One region of the Limnohabitans sp. 2KL-3 genome, then DNA from elsewhere that is predicted to be linked to it. Evidence: riboswitches for the same ligand, from Rfam matches in the RefSeq annotation. Region 1 holds a riboswitch; the other holds the start of a gene.

Region 1 (7,889 bases):
TGAACACACGGCGACCAATGAACTTGGGCGCGGCGGGCACGCCTTGGGACCAGTCGATGGGCGTCTTGTTGGCGCGGGCTTGGGCCAGCGTCCACATCGGTGTTTGTTTTTTGTTGGCGTGCTGCTCGCGCACCTTGGCGTAATCGGTGTTCAGGTCGGCGATGAACTTGGCCGCTTGCTCGGACAGCAAACCCTGCGCCACACCCACGCTGCGCGACGCATCGGGCACATAGACCACAGGGCCTGAGTAGTTGGGCGCGATTTTCACGGCGGTGTGCACACGGCTGCAAGTGGCGCCGCCAATCAGCAAGGGCATTTGGCGTTCGCGGAAATACGGGTCTTTTTCCATCTCGGCCGCCACGTACTGCATCTCTTCGAGGCTGGGCGTGATCAGGCCCGACAGACCAATGATGTCGGCGTTTTCTTCTTTGGCCTTGGCCAGGATCTCGTGGCAGGGCACCATCACGCCCATGTTGACCACTTCAAAGTTGTTGCACTGCAAAACCACCGTGACGATGTTTTTGCCGATGTCGTGCACATCACCTTTGACGGTGGCGATCACGATCTTTCCCTTGGCTTTCACGTCTTCGCCTGCGGCTTCTTGTGCGAGTTTTTCTGCTTCGATGTAGGGCAGCAAATGCGCCACGGCCTGCTTCATCACGCGGGCACTTTTCACCACCTGTGGCAAGAACATCTTGCCCTGGCCGAAGAGGTCACCGACCACGTTCATGCCATCCATCAACGGGCCTTCGATGACATGCAAGGGGCGACCGCCCTTGGCCAGAATCTCGCGATACGCCTCTTCTGTATCGTCGCTGATGAAGTCGGTGATCCCATGCACCAAAGAATGTGACAAACGCTGCGCCACGCTCACGGGCGCATCGGTCGTGCCGCGCCAGGCCAGCTTGGTGGTCTCATCTTTGGCTGCGCCTTTGGCGCTGTCGGCCACTTCGACCAAACGCTCACCTGCATCGGGGCGGCGGTTCAGCACCACGTCTTCGACCCGCTCGCGCAGCGTGGGCTCCAGGTCGTCGTACACGCCGACCATGCCCGCGTTCACGATGCCCATGTCCATGCCGGCTTTGATCGCGTGGTACAGGAACACGGTGTGAATCGCTTCGCGCACCGGGTCGTTGCCCCGGAAACTGAAGGACACGTTGGACACACCGCCCGACACCTTGGCACCCGGCAGGTTCTGCTTGATCCAGCGCGTGGCTTCGATGAAGTCGACGGCGTAGTTGTTGTGCTCTTCGATGCCGGTGGCGATGGCAAAAATGTTGGGGTCAAAAATGATGTCTTCGGGCGGGAAGCCCACCTCATCGACCAGCACACGGTAAGCGCGTTCGCAAATCTCGATCTTGCGTTCGTAGGTGTCGGCCTGGCCTTTTTCATCAAACGCCATGACCACAGCGGCCGCGCCATAGCGCTTGACCAGCTTGGCCTGGCGCTTGAACTCATCCAAACCTTCTTTCATGCTGATCGAGTTGACGATGCCCTTGCCCTGGATGCAGCGCAGACCGGCTTCGATCACCGTCCACTTGCTCGAATCCACCATCACCGGCACGCGGGCGATGTCGGGCTCACCGGCCATCAGGTTCAAAAACCGCACCATGGCCGCCTGGCTGTCGAGCATGGCCTCGTCCATGTTCACGTCGATGACCTGCGCACCGTTTTCGACCTGCTGACGCGCCACGGCCAAAGCCTGCTCGTACTCGCCATTCAAAATCATGCGGGCAAAGGCCTTGGAGCCGGTCACGTTGGTGCGCTCACCCACATTGACAAACAGGGCACCGGTGCCGATGGAGACAGGCTCCAGACCGGACAACTTCATGGGAGGAACAGACAGGATTTCAGACGCGACAACAGACACAGGCTCACCTTAGGCATTCAGGTGAGCGTCGTTGTGCAAGATCATTCAGACATTGAACGGCCCCAAGCCTGACCTGCTGCGCCTTGACGGCGGCGGGCTGCAACGCTCCTTGGGAAGCTGGGATTTTAAGGCTTGTTGATTCTTAAGCCCTTGATGAATAGAGCAATCCGTCAGGATGCGGGATTGAATATCGTTGACGTCAAGACACACCTGGCAGCGCCGAGAGCCTTAATCCTTGTCTAAATACATCCATATTCGGACATCTAGACATCAATTAAATCAACAACTTAGTCTCGAAAAACGAATTTTCTTAGCTAAAGGCTAATCTAATTTTTCAACTTTTAGACAAGAACCAGACCGCCGCAGATCGAGGGCCTTCACAATCAATGATCTGGGCTCGCTTCATGGCTTGGAGTAAATTTTTCACCTTGTTGGCTTTTTGCTCCGGGGTCAACACAGCCGCCAATTTGTTCGTCAACAGTTCGTCAAAATCAGTCCGTTTGGCCTGTTTATATTTGCGCAAGTACCCAACCACCAACTGCTGGTAATGCTGGTCGTCAAGCCCACGGTTGTGGATGTAACGTGCTTTTTGACCCGCAGCATCGGCCACCTTGGCAGAAATAAACAACTTCGGCGCACGGCCTTCGACCAAGCCCAATTCGCGCAACAGCTTGATTTCTCTGGTCGCCAAGGCATGTCCCTTTTGGACTTTGTCCAGCAACAACACATGCTGCAAGCTCAAATCGGTTCGTGCCATCAAGGCTCGCGCAAACTTGGCATCCATCATGCGCCCAGCCAGCGTCAACTCTACACGGGGATGACCTTGGGGGCTGGTGTCAAACGCGTAATCCGGCAGGGGGAAAAACCGCTCACGTTGGGTCACGAACATGCGGCGAATGCCACTGCCAGCTTGTTCGATCATGCGCAAGCGGATCATGCCGTCAATCAACCATTGGTTGCGGTAATGCTCTGGCGGTGACTGATGCTCCAGCATCCATTCCACACTCTGTGGAATGAACTCCCCCAAATTAGTCAGCACCAAACGGTCCGCGTGTTCCACGACATTGATCTTGCCACCCAACAAATAGTCTTGATGGGCCACGCAGTTATGAAGCGCTTCCCGGACCACCCACGCATCGTATTGCTGCACGGGTGTGGGAAAAAGTGTTCCGTCCGGCAGGTGATCCACAGTTTCATTGCGAATACGCCCAAAGACCCGGTCCGTCGCCAGCAAAAATGGAATCCCAAAAGGGTAAGACGGTGACGAAGTGCTGTTGGCATCACGCGAGATCCAGTGAATCTTCGCATCCACCGGCGACAGAAAATGCGCAGCCTCGTCTTTGCCCAACAGCAACAAAGCCGACCGCGTGATCCGCCCCTGCTTGGTGATGCGCGCTTTGTTCAGCAGGGTCACATCACTCAAGCCAGCCACCTCGGCGCGGATGGCCTCGTACCTGCGTGCATCGGGCTCACCACGAATACAAAATTCTGTGTAACGCTGACGGGCGGCGATCACCGCCTCAGGGTCCAGATCACTCCAGGTAGCCCCCGGCACCACCTCGCCAGTCCAATCCTCTTTCAAGCCCAGTTGAGCCCACAACCTGGCCTCTTTGTCAGGCTGCTCTGCCAACTTGACCTTGTGGCTGTCGATGCGGATGTACCGGACATTCTTGAATGCAACAGGCGCACTGCGGGCGGGGTGAATCTCCAGCAAAACGACACGACCATTGGGGTGTGATAGTTCGTGGAAATGGAAGTCGGCACGGGGTTGCGTCAAATACTGCAGCCACATGACCAAGGCCTGATTGCCACTGCCTTTGTCCGATCTGACTTTCTGACTGAAGGGATCAAATGTGGTGCCCTTCACCTCACGGGTGGTGTCATCAACGCCCCAAATCAGCCAGGCACGCTCATGCCCCTCCAAGGCTGCCGCGTTGGCAAGGGCAGAGATGTATTCACCAATGACCTCCGCATGATCCCAGTTGGACTTGAATTCAAGGGTCGCCCGCTCACGCGATTGGGTGAGTAAGTTCTGAAGCACAACAAGCATGGTGGTGTCACGCATGTCGCTCTCGGTGAGTTGTTTTTTGTCCAAGCTGGGGCTCGTGGTGGGGAGTTGGTGGCTTTTATGGCGAAAAGCTATTTTTAATCAATTTGTGTGCTTTTTGGCCTCACCTGTTCAATTGCCAGATCGAAAGAAGCAAAAAAGCCGTGGTGAAACTGGTTCACCACGGCTTTTATTGGCGCCCTTGACGGGCACGCCCGATCAGTACTGCTTGTAAGGCAAGAACTTGCCCGACAGCACCACGTTCACGCGGTCGCCCTTGGGGTCGGGCTGGCGCACGATGTCCATGCTGAAGTCGATGGCGCTCATGATGCCGTCGCCAAACTCTTCGTGGATCAGTTCCTTGATGGTGGTGCCGTAGACGCTGACGATTTCGTACCAGCGGTAGATCAGCGGGTCGGTAGGCACCTGGCTGGGCAGTGAGCCTTTGTAGGGCACGACTTGCAGCCACTTGATCTCGTCGGCCGTCAGACCAAAGATCTTGCCGATGATTTTGGCTTGCTTGGCGTCAAAGGTCATTTGGCCCAGGCACCCGGCGGTGACCCACTCCTTGGACAAGCCGACTTTTTCGGCGACGTCGCTCCACTTGATGCCTTTGGCCACTTTGGTGGAGATGATTTTTTCGGTGACTTCTAAACGGTTCATGAAAGACCTCTTGAGAGGGGGGTTGATGAAAATTTGGGGGGAACAATTCAATGGGCTTTGGCGCGTGACACCAAAAAGTCGACGATGTGGTTGCGCATGTCGTAGTAGCCCGGCAGGTGGTGCAGCTGGGCGCGGGTCCGTTCGCGTGGCAGCGGGTTGACCACCACTTCGGCGAGGCCACCGGGCACATAACTGCCACCCGACTCGTTGCCGTTGCTCATGAGCACGATGCGGTCCGACAGCAAAATCGCTTCGTCCACGTCGTGTGTGATCATGAACACCGTCTGTTGCGTCTGGCGCACGATGGTCATCAGTTCGTCTTGAATCGTGCCGCGCGTCAATGCGTCCAGCGCGCCAAAGGGCTCGTCGAGCAGCAGCATCTTGGGCTGAATGGCAAAGGCTCTGGCAATGCCCACGCGCTGCTTCATACCGCCCGACAGTTGGCTGGGTTTTTTGTCGATGGCGTGCAGCAGGCCCACCATGCCCACATGCTTTTCCACATGCACATTGACCTGAGGTGTTTTCCATTCAGGCCACTTGGACTTGACGGCGAACGCGATGTTTTGCCGCACGGTGAGCCAAGGCATGAGGGCGTGGCTTTGGAACACCACGCCGCGCTCCAGGCTGGGGCCCGCGATCTCGCGGCCGTCCATGAAGGCATGGCCTTCAGTGGCCGTGTCCAGGCCTGCCAACACGTTCAAGATGGTGGTCTTGCCGCAGCCCGAGTGGCCGATGATGCAAACGAACTCGCCTTTGTCGATGGTGAAGGACACGTCCGAAAACACCGGCTTGTCACTTTGGTAGGCCTTGCCCAGTTTTTCAATTTTGAGGAAAGCGTTCATGGCTTTGGCCTTGGGTTGGGGTGCAAAAATTTCTGTGGGCAAAGGCGCGATCAGCTCGCGGTCGCTGGTGTCACTCCACATAGGTCACCGCCTTTTGCACCTGGGCAAAGGCCAGGTCCAACAACATGCCCACCACCCCAATCACCAGCACCGCAAAGATCACATTCACCAGCGACAGGTTGTTCCACTCGTTCCACACAAAGTAGCCCACGCCTGTGCCGCCCACCAGCATCTCGGCGGCCACGATCACCAGCCAGGCAATGCCCATGCTGATGCGCATGCCGGTCACGATGGTGGGCGCTGCGGCAGGCAAGATGACCAAGAAGGCTTTGCGCAGCGGTTGGACTTCCAGCGTGCTGGCCACGTTGAGCCATTCGCGCTTGACCGCAGCCACACCAAAGGCGGTGTTGATGAGCATGGGCCAGACCGAGCAGATGAAGATGACGAAAATGCCGCTGACTTCGGAGTCTTTGAGCGTATACAGCGCCAGCGGCATCCACGCCAGCGGGCTGATGGGTTTGAGCACCTGGATGAAAGGGTCAAACGCCTTGCGCATGAGGGGCGACATGCCGATCATGAAGCCCACCGGCAGCGCCACCAACACGGCCAAGAAAAAGCCCAGCGCCACACGACCCAGCGAATGCGCCAACTGAATGCCGATGCCTTTGTCGTTGGGGCCTTTGTCGTAAAACGGATCGGCCAGGTGCCCCAGCATGGCTTTGCCTACTTCCAGGGGTGGCGGAAAGCCTGTGGTTTTGACTGCGCCTGGGTCCTTGCCCATCATCTTCTGGTACTCGATCTCGTCGGCTGTCATGCCCGCCTTGGCAGCGCCAGCCACCGTGGGCGCGGTGGCCGACAGCTGCCATGCGCCCAAAAAAACCAGGAACATGAGCAGCGAGACCATGGCCGCGCGCAAATTGAGGTGCGTGGTTTTCATGTGCCTTAGCCCATCTTGTTGATCGCAAAGCTCTTGATGTAGTCCTCGGGCTTGGCCGGGTCAAACTCTTTGCCCATGATCTTGTACTTGGGGTAAGGCGTGGTGGCGGCAAAGTCGTGGCCGAGCTCTTTCATGTGTTTGCGCGCATCGGTGATGAGGAACACCTTCTCGGCGATTTGTTTGTAGTTCACATCGCCCTTCACATAGCCCCAGCGCTTCATTTGTGTAAGCATCCACACCGCCATGCTCTGCCAAGGCATGGGGTCAAAGTCGGCGCGGTCAGGCACGTTTTGCACCTTGCCCAAACCATCGGCAAATTTACCGGTGAGTACTTGGGCAATCACCGCCTCGGGCTGGTTCAGGTACTGGGCGGGTGAGATGACTTTGGCAATCAGCTCACGGTTGCCCGGCTGGCGTGCCATGGCGGCGGCCGTGAGCACCGCACGGTAAAGCGCGGCAAAGGTGTTGGGGTTCTTCTGAATGAATTCGGTGCTGGTGCCAAAGGCGCAGCAGGGGTGGCCATTCCACAGGTCTTTGGTCAGCATGTGGATGAAGCCGACTTCGTCAAACACCGCACGCTGGTTGAAAGGGTCAGGTCCCAAGAAACCATCGATGTTGCCCGAGCGCAGATTGGCCACCATCTCTGGCGGCGGCACCACGCGGATTTGCACATCGGTGTCCGGGTTGATGCCGTTTTCGGCCAGGTAGTAACGCAGCAAGAAGTTGTGCATCGAGTAATCGAAAGGCACCGCAAACTTGAAACCCTTCCAGTTCTTCGGGTCGCGGTTGTTCTTGTGCTTGACGGCCAGCGTGATGGCCTGGCCGTTCACGTTCTGGATGGTGGCCACGTTCATGGGCGTGGCGTTGGCGCCCAGCCCCATGCTGATGGCCAAGGGCATGGGCGAGAGGAAGTGCGTGGCGTCGTATTCCTTGTTGATCATCTTGTCGCGAATCAGCGCCCAGCCCGCGGTCTTGGTCACTTCGACATTCAGGCCCTGCTTTTGATAAAAGCCCAATGGATCGGCCATGATCAGTGGCGTGGCGCAGGTGATCGGGATGAAACCGATCTTGAGGTTGGTTTTTTCCAGCGGGCCTTTGCTTTGCGCCAAAGCCTGCAAGCTGGCCACAGGCAACACGCTGGCAATGGCGGCCATGGCGGTTTTTTTGCCCACGGCATGCAAGAACATGCGGCGTTCCTGGTCCTGCGGGAACAAGGCCTTGACCAAGGTGGCTTCGATGAATTCTTGGCTGTAGGCCTCGAACTCTGCGGTCTCGGAACGGGCACGCAACTGAGCCGCGGCGGCATCGGCGGCCACCTCGGCGTGGTGGTCGGCGGGTGAATGATCACGTCCGCAGCTGCACTTGAGCATCAGGGGGCGGTCGGCGTTGTAGGGGTCAAAGAATTCAGACATGGCGGCCTCGCTTTGTTGAAGATGCTCAGGTCCATGCAAGCTGTGGGCCAGAAATCGTTGAAAGCGTGCCGTCGGCGGCACGCGGCTTCATTTCGTGAGCGGCTTGTCGACGCGGTGT
Region 2 (7,889 bases), on a different contig from region 1:
GAGCAGCGAGCAGCTCAAGTTGGTGCTGAGCCAAAAGCAGCAGTTCACCACCGTGCTGGCGGCGGCCGAAAAAGCGCTGGCGCTGGGCACCGGCACCCGCACCGACATGGACGATGCCAAGGCCCGTTTGGACATGGCCCTGGCGCAAGAGTTGGAGGCGCGTCAAAACGAGGACTACACGCGGCGTCAGCTGGAAATTTTGCTCAACCAGCCCGTGCCGCAGTTGCAGCCTTTGCACCCCACCGGCTTGCAAGCCTTGCCCGCCTTGGGCCTGGACTTGAACGCCTGGCTGGACAAAGCCCTGGCCCACAGCCCCGAGGTCAAGTCGCTGCAAGCGCGTTTGCAGGCGGCCGACAAAGAGATCCAAAAAGCCAAAGCTGGCCATGCCCCCACCTTGGACGCGGTGGCGCAGTGGTCGGACAGTGGCAGCGAAAACGTGACGCGTTTGAATTCGAGCTTCGAAAACAAGACCCTCGGTTTTCAGCTGACGATTCCGCTGTACCAGGGCGGTTACGTGAGCTCGCTGGAGCGCCAGGCCGTGGCCGAAAAGCTGCGCCAAGAAGAAGCCCTGGAGGCCATGCGCCGCGATTTGGGTTTGCGCATTCACCGGGAATACCGTGGTGTGACCGAAGGAGTTTTGAAAATCCGCGCCCTGGAGCAAGCCGTGCGCTCGAATGAACAGCTGCTCGACTCCACCCGCAAGTCGGTGTTGGCCGGTGTGCGCACCCAACTCGATGTGCTCAACGTCGAACAACAACTGGCCACCACCCACCGCGACCTGATCCAGGCCCGCTACCTCTACCTGATGTCCCGCCTGCGCCTGCAAGCCCTGAGCGGCCACGACCCCCTGACCGCCCTGCAAGACATCCACACCGCCTTCTAGGGTTTTGTAGGAGTCAGCCCAGCAAGCGATCAACCGTCGCACCCCTAACAACCGTCGCCATCGCCAGCAGGGCTGGCTCCTACAAAAACCTTGACCGTTGTGCCCTTTGTAGGAGCCAGCCCTGCTGGCGATGGACGCGACAGCGTCCTGCGGGGGGTGATCACTTGCAGGGCAAGCGCCTACAGGGAGATGGTCGTTGGCCCGAGCAGATGCCGTGTCATTTCAGCAAACCCCGCGCCGCGTTCACTGAGGGTGATGTAGCGCGGCGGGTGCGTCAGCTGCGCCTCAAAGCGCCGGATGTTGGCCACGCCCACGCTGTGCGCAAAGTGCTCAAACATCACCTGGTCATTGGTCGAGTCGCCCACATAGGCCCAGCGCTCGATTTCGGCGTCCAGATCGCGGCCCCACAGTTCGCGCACGATCCAGCGGGCACCTGTCAGCTTGCTGTGCTCGCCAAACCAGCCGTTGATGTGGATGCTGCTCACCGTCGCCGTCATGCCTGCTGCTTGCATCATGCGCACCACGCTGTCGATGGCCGTTTGCGGCAAGTGCGTGAATTCACTGTGGTCAATGGCGATGTCGGTCTCGCGCCCGACGCTGTCTTGTGAACGTCGCGCACCCGGCACGTTGTTTTCAATGTGAGTCAGGACCGTTTGCATGCGGCTGAAATTGGCACTGCGTGTGGCCGCGTCTTGCTGGTAGAGCTTGCGTAAACCCAAGCTGGCCGAGTGTTGCAGCCCCACCGCTCCGTTTTCGGCCACGATGGCGTCCACCGGCCAAGTGGCCGCAAAGGGCTCGCTCCAGCCCACAGGCCGCCCGGTGATCGGCACCACATGCAGGCCAGCGGCTTTCAGAGCGGCCAGGGCCTGCAAGGCATCGGGGGTGATCGCGCCATCGGTGGTCAGTGTGTCATCGATGTCGGTGAAGACGCCAATGAGGCCTTGCGGCGTATGCCAGTCAGAAAGTGGTTTCATGAAAACCTTTTGTAGGAGCCCCGCCCTCCGGGCGATTCTTGGTGGTCCACAAGGCTTATCGCGGCGGGGGCGTCGCTCCCACAAGGGAGACGCCCAAGGTCAAACCCATTCAGCCTGCGCTGCCCAAGGACAGCCCGGCATGCTCGCGCAGCGGGTGGAAGTGGATTTTGGGAAAGCGCTCTTGCGCCAGGCGCACGTCGTAAGGGCTGGTGCACAAATACGCCAGCGTACCTGCCGCGTCCAGCGACATGCGTTGCGGGTAGGCGTTGGTGAATTCGCGCAGCTCGGCCGGGGTGTCGGCCGTGATCCAGCGAGCACCGGTGTACTGGCAGCCCTCCAATCGCACATCGCAGTCGTATTCGGCTTTCAGGCGGTGTTGCACCACTTCAAACTGCAGCTGACCGACCGCGCCCAGCAGCATGGGGCCACCGATTTCGGGTTTGAAGACCTGGATCGCGCCTTCTTCGCCCAACTGGTCCAAGCCGGTTTGCAGTTGTTTGGTGCGCAGCGGGTTCTTCAGGATCACGGTCATGAAGAGTTCGGGCGCAAAGAAGGGCAGGCCGGTGAACTGCAAATTCGCGCCGTCGGTGATGGTGTCGCCCAGCTGCACGCCGCCATGGGTGGTAAAGCCAATGATGTCGCCTGCAAAGGCCTCTTCCACAGCTTCGCGACGTTGGCTCATGAAGGTCACCACGCTGGTGGGCCGCAGCTCTTTGCCGGTGCGCTGCACCTTGAGCTTCATGCCGGGTGTGTATTTGCCCGACGCCATGCGCACAAAGGCGATGCGGTCGCGGTGGTTGGCGTCCATATTGGCTTGCACCTTGAACACCACGCCCGAGAACGCGCTGTCTTCGGGCTGGATTTCTTTGACCACGGGCTGTTTGTTGACCAGCAGATTGCTGGTGCGGGGCTTGGGCGCGGGGGCCAGGTCGACCAGCGCGTCCAGCACTTCCATCACACCGAAGTTGTTCACGCCGGAGCCAAAGAACACGGGCGTTTGTTTGCCCGCCAAGAACGCCGCTTCGTCAAACGCGGGCGATGCGCCAGTGGCCAGCTCCATGCTGTCCATGGCGGTTTGCCATTCCAGGCCAAAGCGCTCGGCCAATTGGGCTTGCTCGGTCAGGGGGATGGTTTCGAAGTCTTGCGGCAGGCGTTCGCTGCCCGAGTCAAACACCGTCATGGCCTGCGTGCGCAGGTTGATGATGCCGCCGAAGCTCTTGCCCTGGCCCACGGGCCAGGTCATGGGCACGCAGGGCATGCCCAGCTCGCGCTCGACTTCGTCCAGGATGTCGAGCGGGTCGCGCACTTCGCGGTCCATTTTGTTGACGAAGGTGATGATGGGCGTGTCGCGCTGACGGCAGACCTCGATCAGGCGGCGGGTCTGCGCTTCCACACCGTTGGCCGCGTCAATGACCATGAGCGCCGAGTCCACCGCCGTGAGCACGCGGTAAGTGTCCTCGCTGAAATCTTTGTGGCCGGGGGTGTCGAGCAGGTTGATGACGTGCTCGCGGTAGAGCATCTGCATCACGGACGAAGCCACCGAGATGCCACGCTGCTTTTCGATTTCCATCCAGTCGGACGTGGCGTGGCGTGAGGCCTTGCGGGCCTTGACCGAGCCGGCGATCTGGATCGCGCCCGAAAACAGCAAGAGCTTTTCAGTCAGCGTGGTTTTACCGGCATCGGGGTGGGAAATGATGGCAAACGTCCGGCGGCGCCGGGTTTCGTGGGCGTAGGTCACAAGGGGGTCCTGATCGGGGTGGCACCGCAGGGGTGCTGAGCGGGCGGCCAAGGGTGGCCGCGATGGGGGAGATTTTAACGGGCCAAGGGGGGTGCCTTCTGGGCGCTGTGAGTGAGGTGAATCCCCTTGTAGGAGCGACGCCCTCGTCGCGAAAAGCCTGGCAGGCCACGAACCATTGCCCGGGGGGCTCCCACAGTTGGCATCCACTTTCGCCACTGTTTGAACTGTTTCATAATGATCGCTTATGAACATCGCGCCTCAACAGCAAGCCCTCATTGCCGATATTTGTCGGCGTTATAAGGTTCGCCGCATGCAAATGTTTGGATCGGCTGCGCAAGGGCAAGAAAGGTCTGATAGCGATGTCGACTTGTTGGTCGAATTCATTCCCAACCAATACCCCACAGGCTTTGCGCTGGTGGACATGCAACATGAGCTGTCCATGGTCTTTGATGGAAAGAGCGTGGATTTGGCTTTTCCCTCGGTGTTGAACAACCCCTTCAGACGCAAGGCCATTGAGCCCCAATTGCGTTTACTTTACCAATGAGCACTGACCGCGCACCTGCGCACTTGGCCGACATGCTTGGTTTTTCTGAGGAGCTGCAATCCTTGGTTGTGGGCTTGAGTCCCACAGAGTTCCAAAGTCAAAGAGTTTTGTGCCTCGCTGTTGAGAAATTGTTCATTAATTTGGGTGAGGCTGCGGCCAGGATAGGGGATTCAAATGTTCAATTTCCTCAAATTCCTTGGCGACAAATGATTGGTTTGCGCAACATCCTGGCACACGGTTATGAACAGGTCGCCCACGAAATCCTTTACCAAACCATTGTGCAAGAGCTGCCAGCCCTCAGCGAGAGTCTGCGTGTTGCGTTGCAGGACCGTGTTCACGGCAGCCCTGTGAGCGGCTCGCTATAATCAGCAACTTCCGAGGAGCGTTGCAGCGCCCACCAGCCCCAAAGCTGGCAGCAGGCGTGAGGCTCGGAACCTTCAAACAGCAACGACGCTCATCCACACGACGTGCGGTGAGCCTGTACCTTCCATTCAGTGCTTTCATCCATGCGTGTGGCTTTTTCACATTGCTTTGGAGCTTTTCTCATGAATGCACGTATGCCTTCCACCGTTAACGCTGATTGCGTGATTGCCGACATCGGCCTGGCCGATTGGGGCCGCAAAGAAATCAAAATCGCCGAGACCGAAATGCCCGGCCTGATGGCCATCCGCGAAGAGTTCAACGCAGCGCAGCCCTTGAAGGGCGCTCGCATCACCGGCTCGCTGCACATGACCATCCAGACGGCCGTGCTGATCGAGACCCTGCAAGCCCTGGGCGCTGACGTGCGTTGGGCTTCTTGCAACATCTTCTCGACCCAAGACCACGCCGCTGCGGCGATTGCCGCCAAGGGCACGCCCGTTTTTGCCATCAAGGGCGAGACCCTGGCCGACTATTGGGATTACACCCACCGCATTTTTGACTTTGGCCCCGCAGGCACGCCCGGCGAAGGCCCCAACATGATCTTGGACGACGGCGGCGACGCCACGCTGCTCATGCACCTGGGCAAGCGCGCCGAAACCGACGCGTCCTTGATCGCCAACCCCACCAGCGAAGAAGAGACCTGCCTGTTCAACGCCATCAAGGCCAAGCTGGCTGTGGACCCCACCTGGTACAGCCGCAAGGGTGCGCACATCATTGGCGTGACCGAAGAGACCACCACCGGCGTGCTGCGCCTGAACGAAATGGCCGCCAAAGGCAGCCTGATGTTCCGCGCCATCAACGTGAACGACTCGGTGACCAAGAGCAAGTTCGACAACCTGTACGGCTGCCGTGAATCCTTGGTCGACTCCATCAAACGCGCCACCGACGTGATGATCGCCGGCAAAGTGGCTGTGGTGGCCGGTTACGGTGACGTGGGCAAGGGTTCGGCCCAAGCCCTGCGTGCCTTGAGCGCCCAAGTCTGGGTGACCGAAATCGACCCGATCAACGCCCTGCAAGCCGCGATGGAAGGCTTCAAGGTTGTGACCATGGAATACGCCGCCGACAAGTGCGACATCTTCGTGTCAGCCACCGGCAACAAGAACGTGATCCGCTACGAGCACATGGCCGCCATGAAAGACGAAGCCATCGTCTGCAACATCGGTCACTTTGACAACGAAATCGACGTCGCTTCGCTGGACAAGTGCCAGTGGGACGAGATCAAGCCCCAAGTCGACCACGTCATCTTCCCCGATGGCAAGAAGATCACCTTGTTGGCCAAAGGCCGCCTGGTGAACCTGGGTTGCGCCACCGGCCACCCCAGCTTTGTGATGTCGTCTTCGTTTGCCAACCAGACCATTGCCCAGATCGAGCTGTTCACCAAGCAAGACCAATACGAGTCCGGCAAGGTCTATGTGTTGCCCAAGCATTTGGACGAGAAAGTGGCCCGTTTGCACCTGAAGAAAGTCGGCGCGATGCTGACCGAGCTGAGCGACGAGCAAGCGTCTTACATCGGCGTGTCCAAGAATGGTCCTTACAAGGCCGACACTTACCGCTATTGATGCGCTGAGTGGGTTGAGGGGTTCAGCCTTCGTGGTGTTTTTGCGACGTCACGTCGGGGCTGAACCCGCCGACCTACAGATGCCGCTCCGTAGGTCGGTGGCTTTAGCCCCGACATGCTTGATCCTGCACCATCGCGCGTACATCCCTCCCACCATTGTTTGACTGAATCCAACCGCATGCGCATTGACCAACTTCTCGTCGAACGTGGCTTGGCCGCCTCCCGCTCACAAGCCCAGCGACTCATTGCTGGGGGCGTGAAGTGGCAGCAGCCCGACGGCCAGTGGCGCACCGTCGTCAAAAACCGCGACGAGGTGCCCGAGAGCGCAGCCCTGGAGTTGCTGGACGACGCCGAGTCGCGTTATGTCTCGCGTGGCGGTCTCAAGCTCGAAGGCGCATTGAAGGCCACGGGTGTGCAGGTGGACGGCTTGCGCTGTCTGGACGTGGGCCAAAGCACAGGCGGTTTCACCGACTGTTTGCTGCAGCACGGCGCGGCCGAGGTGGTGGGCATTGACGTGGGCCATGCCCAGGTGCACCCGCGCATCAGCCAGGATGAACGGGTGATTTGCATCGAAGGCGTGAATGCCCGCGAGCTGGAGCCCGGTGACGAACGCATTCCCGATGCGCTGGAAGGCTTTGACCTGATGGTGGGCGATGTGTCGTTCATCTCGCTCACGCTGGTGCTGCCGGGCGTGGTGCATTTGCTCAAACCCACAGGCCAATTGCTGATGCTGGTCAAACCCCAGTTTGAATTGCAACCCGGTCAGGTGGGCAAGGGCGGCATCGTGAAAGGCGACACGCATTTTCCCTTCATCGAAAACCGCGTGCGCACGGCTTTGACCGAGCTGGGCATGAAGGTCACCGCCTGGCTGGACAGCCCGATTGCGGGGGGTGACGGCAACCATGAATTTTTTGTGCAGGCCTGCTGGCCCGACCCGGCGGTCGTTTTGCCCGCTCGCGAGGCCACCCGTGTGGCGCACGAGGCCGATCTGGCCGCCAAGGCCTATGCCAAGGCCAACGACTATTGAATTTTTGAAGGTGTTGTGATGTCTGGTTTGAAACTGCCCATCAGCTTGGAATTTTTTCCACCCAAAACGCCCGAAGGTGCAGAAAATCTGCGCGGCGTGCGCGAAAAGTTGTACGCCCTGAAGCCTGAGTTTTGCTCGGTCACTTACGGCGCAGGCGGGTCGACGCAAGAGGGCACCTTTTCCACCGTGAGCGCCATCCTGAGCGAGGGTGTCGCAGCCGCTTCGCACTTTTCGTGCATTGGCGCGACCAAGGCTTCGGTGCGCGAAGAGCTGGCCACGCTCAAGGCCATGGGGGTCAAGCGCTTGGTGGCTTTGCGCGGCGACTTGCCCAGCGGCTATGGCGCAGGTGGCGAGTTCCACTACGCCAGCGATCTGGTGGCCTTTATCCGGGCCGAGACGGGTGACGATTTCCACATCGAAGTGGCGGCTTACCCCGAAATCCACCCCCAAGCCAAGTCGCCCGAGTCCGACTTGCAAGCATTTGCCACCAAGGTCAAGGCCGGTGCTAACTCGGCCATCACCCAATATTTTTACAACAGCGATGCCTACTTCCGCTTTGTAGACGATGCCTACAAACTCGGCGTGGACGTGCCCGTGGTGCCCGGCATCATGCCCATCACCAGTTCCTCGCAGCTGCTGCGTTTTTCCGACGCTTGTGGTGCCGAGATCCCGCGTTGGATCCGCTTGCGTTTGCAAGGCTATGGCGATGATGTGGAGTCCATCAAGGCCTTTGGCCTGGATGTGG

The links. Region 1 has a riboswitch for S-adenosylhomocysteine ahead of metH (methionine synthase). Riboswitches for the same ligand answer to the same signal wherever they lie in the genome.
Region 2: it holds a riboswitch for S-adenosylhomocysteine, as region 1 does, so the genes downstream of both, ahcY (adenosylhomocysteinase) here and metH (methionine synthase) in region 1, are expected to answer to the same signal.

Annotation. Positions count from the first base shown of each region.
Region 1 covers NZ_CXON01000010.1:94,009-101,897, reverse strand. The annotation lists gene metH (methionine synthase) at 1-1,831, opposite strand, end outside; S-adenosyl-L-homocysteine riboswitch at 1,887-1,987, opposite strand; gene AMM41_RS13475 (RNA-binding domain-containing protein) at 2,205-3,935, opposite strand; gene cynS (cyanase) at 4,137-4,580, opposite strand; gene AMM41_RS13465 (ABC transporter ATP-binding protein) at 4,628-5,503, opposite strand; gene ntrB (nitrate ABC transporter permease) at 5,493-6,359, opposite strand; gene AMM41_RS13455 (CmpA/NrtA family ABC transporter substrate-binding protein) at 6,365-7,771, opposite strand.
Region 2 covers NZ_CXON01000033.1:6,493-14,381, forward strand. The annotation lists gene AMM41_RS20790 (TolC family outer membrane protein) at 1-883, shown strand, start outside; gene AMM41_RS20795 (HAD-IIB family hydrolase) at 1,063-1,857, opposite strand; gene AMM41_RS20800 (peptide chain release factor 3) at 1,967-3,595, opposite strand; gene AMM41_RS20805 (nucleotidyltransferase family protein) at 3,840-4,139, shown strand; gene AMM41_RS20810 (HepT-like ribonuclease domain-containing protein) at 4,172-4,504, shown strand; S-adenosyl-L-homocysteine riboswitch at 4,511-4,602, shown strand; gene ahcY (adenosylhomocysteinase) at 4,685-6,118, shown strand; gene AMM41_RS20820 (TlyA family RNA methyltransferase) at 6,296-7,144, shown strand; gene metF (methylenetetrahydrofolate reductase [NAD(P)H]) at 7,163-7,889, shown strand, end outside.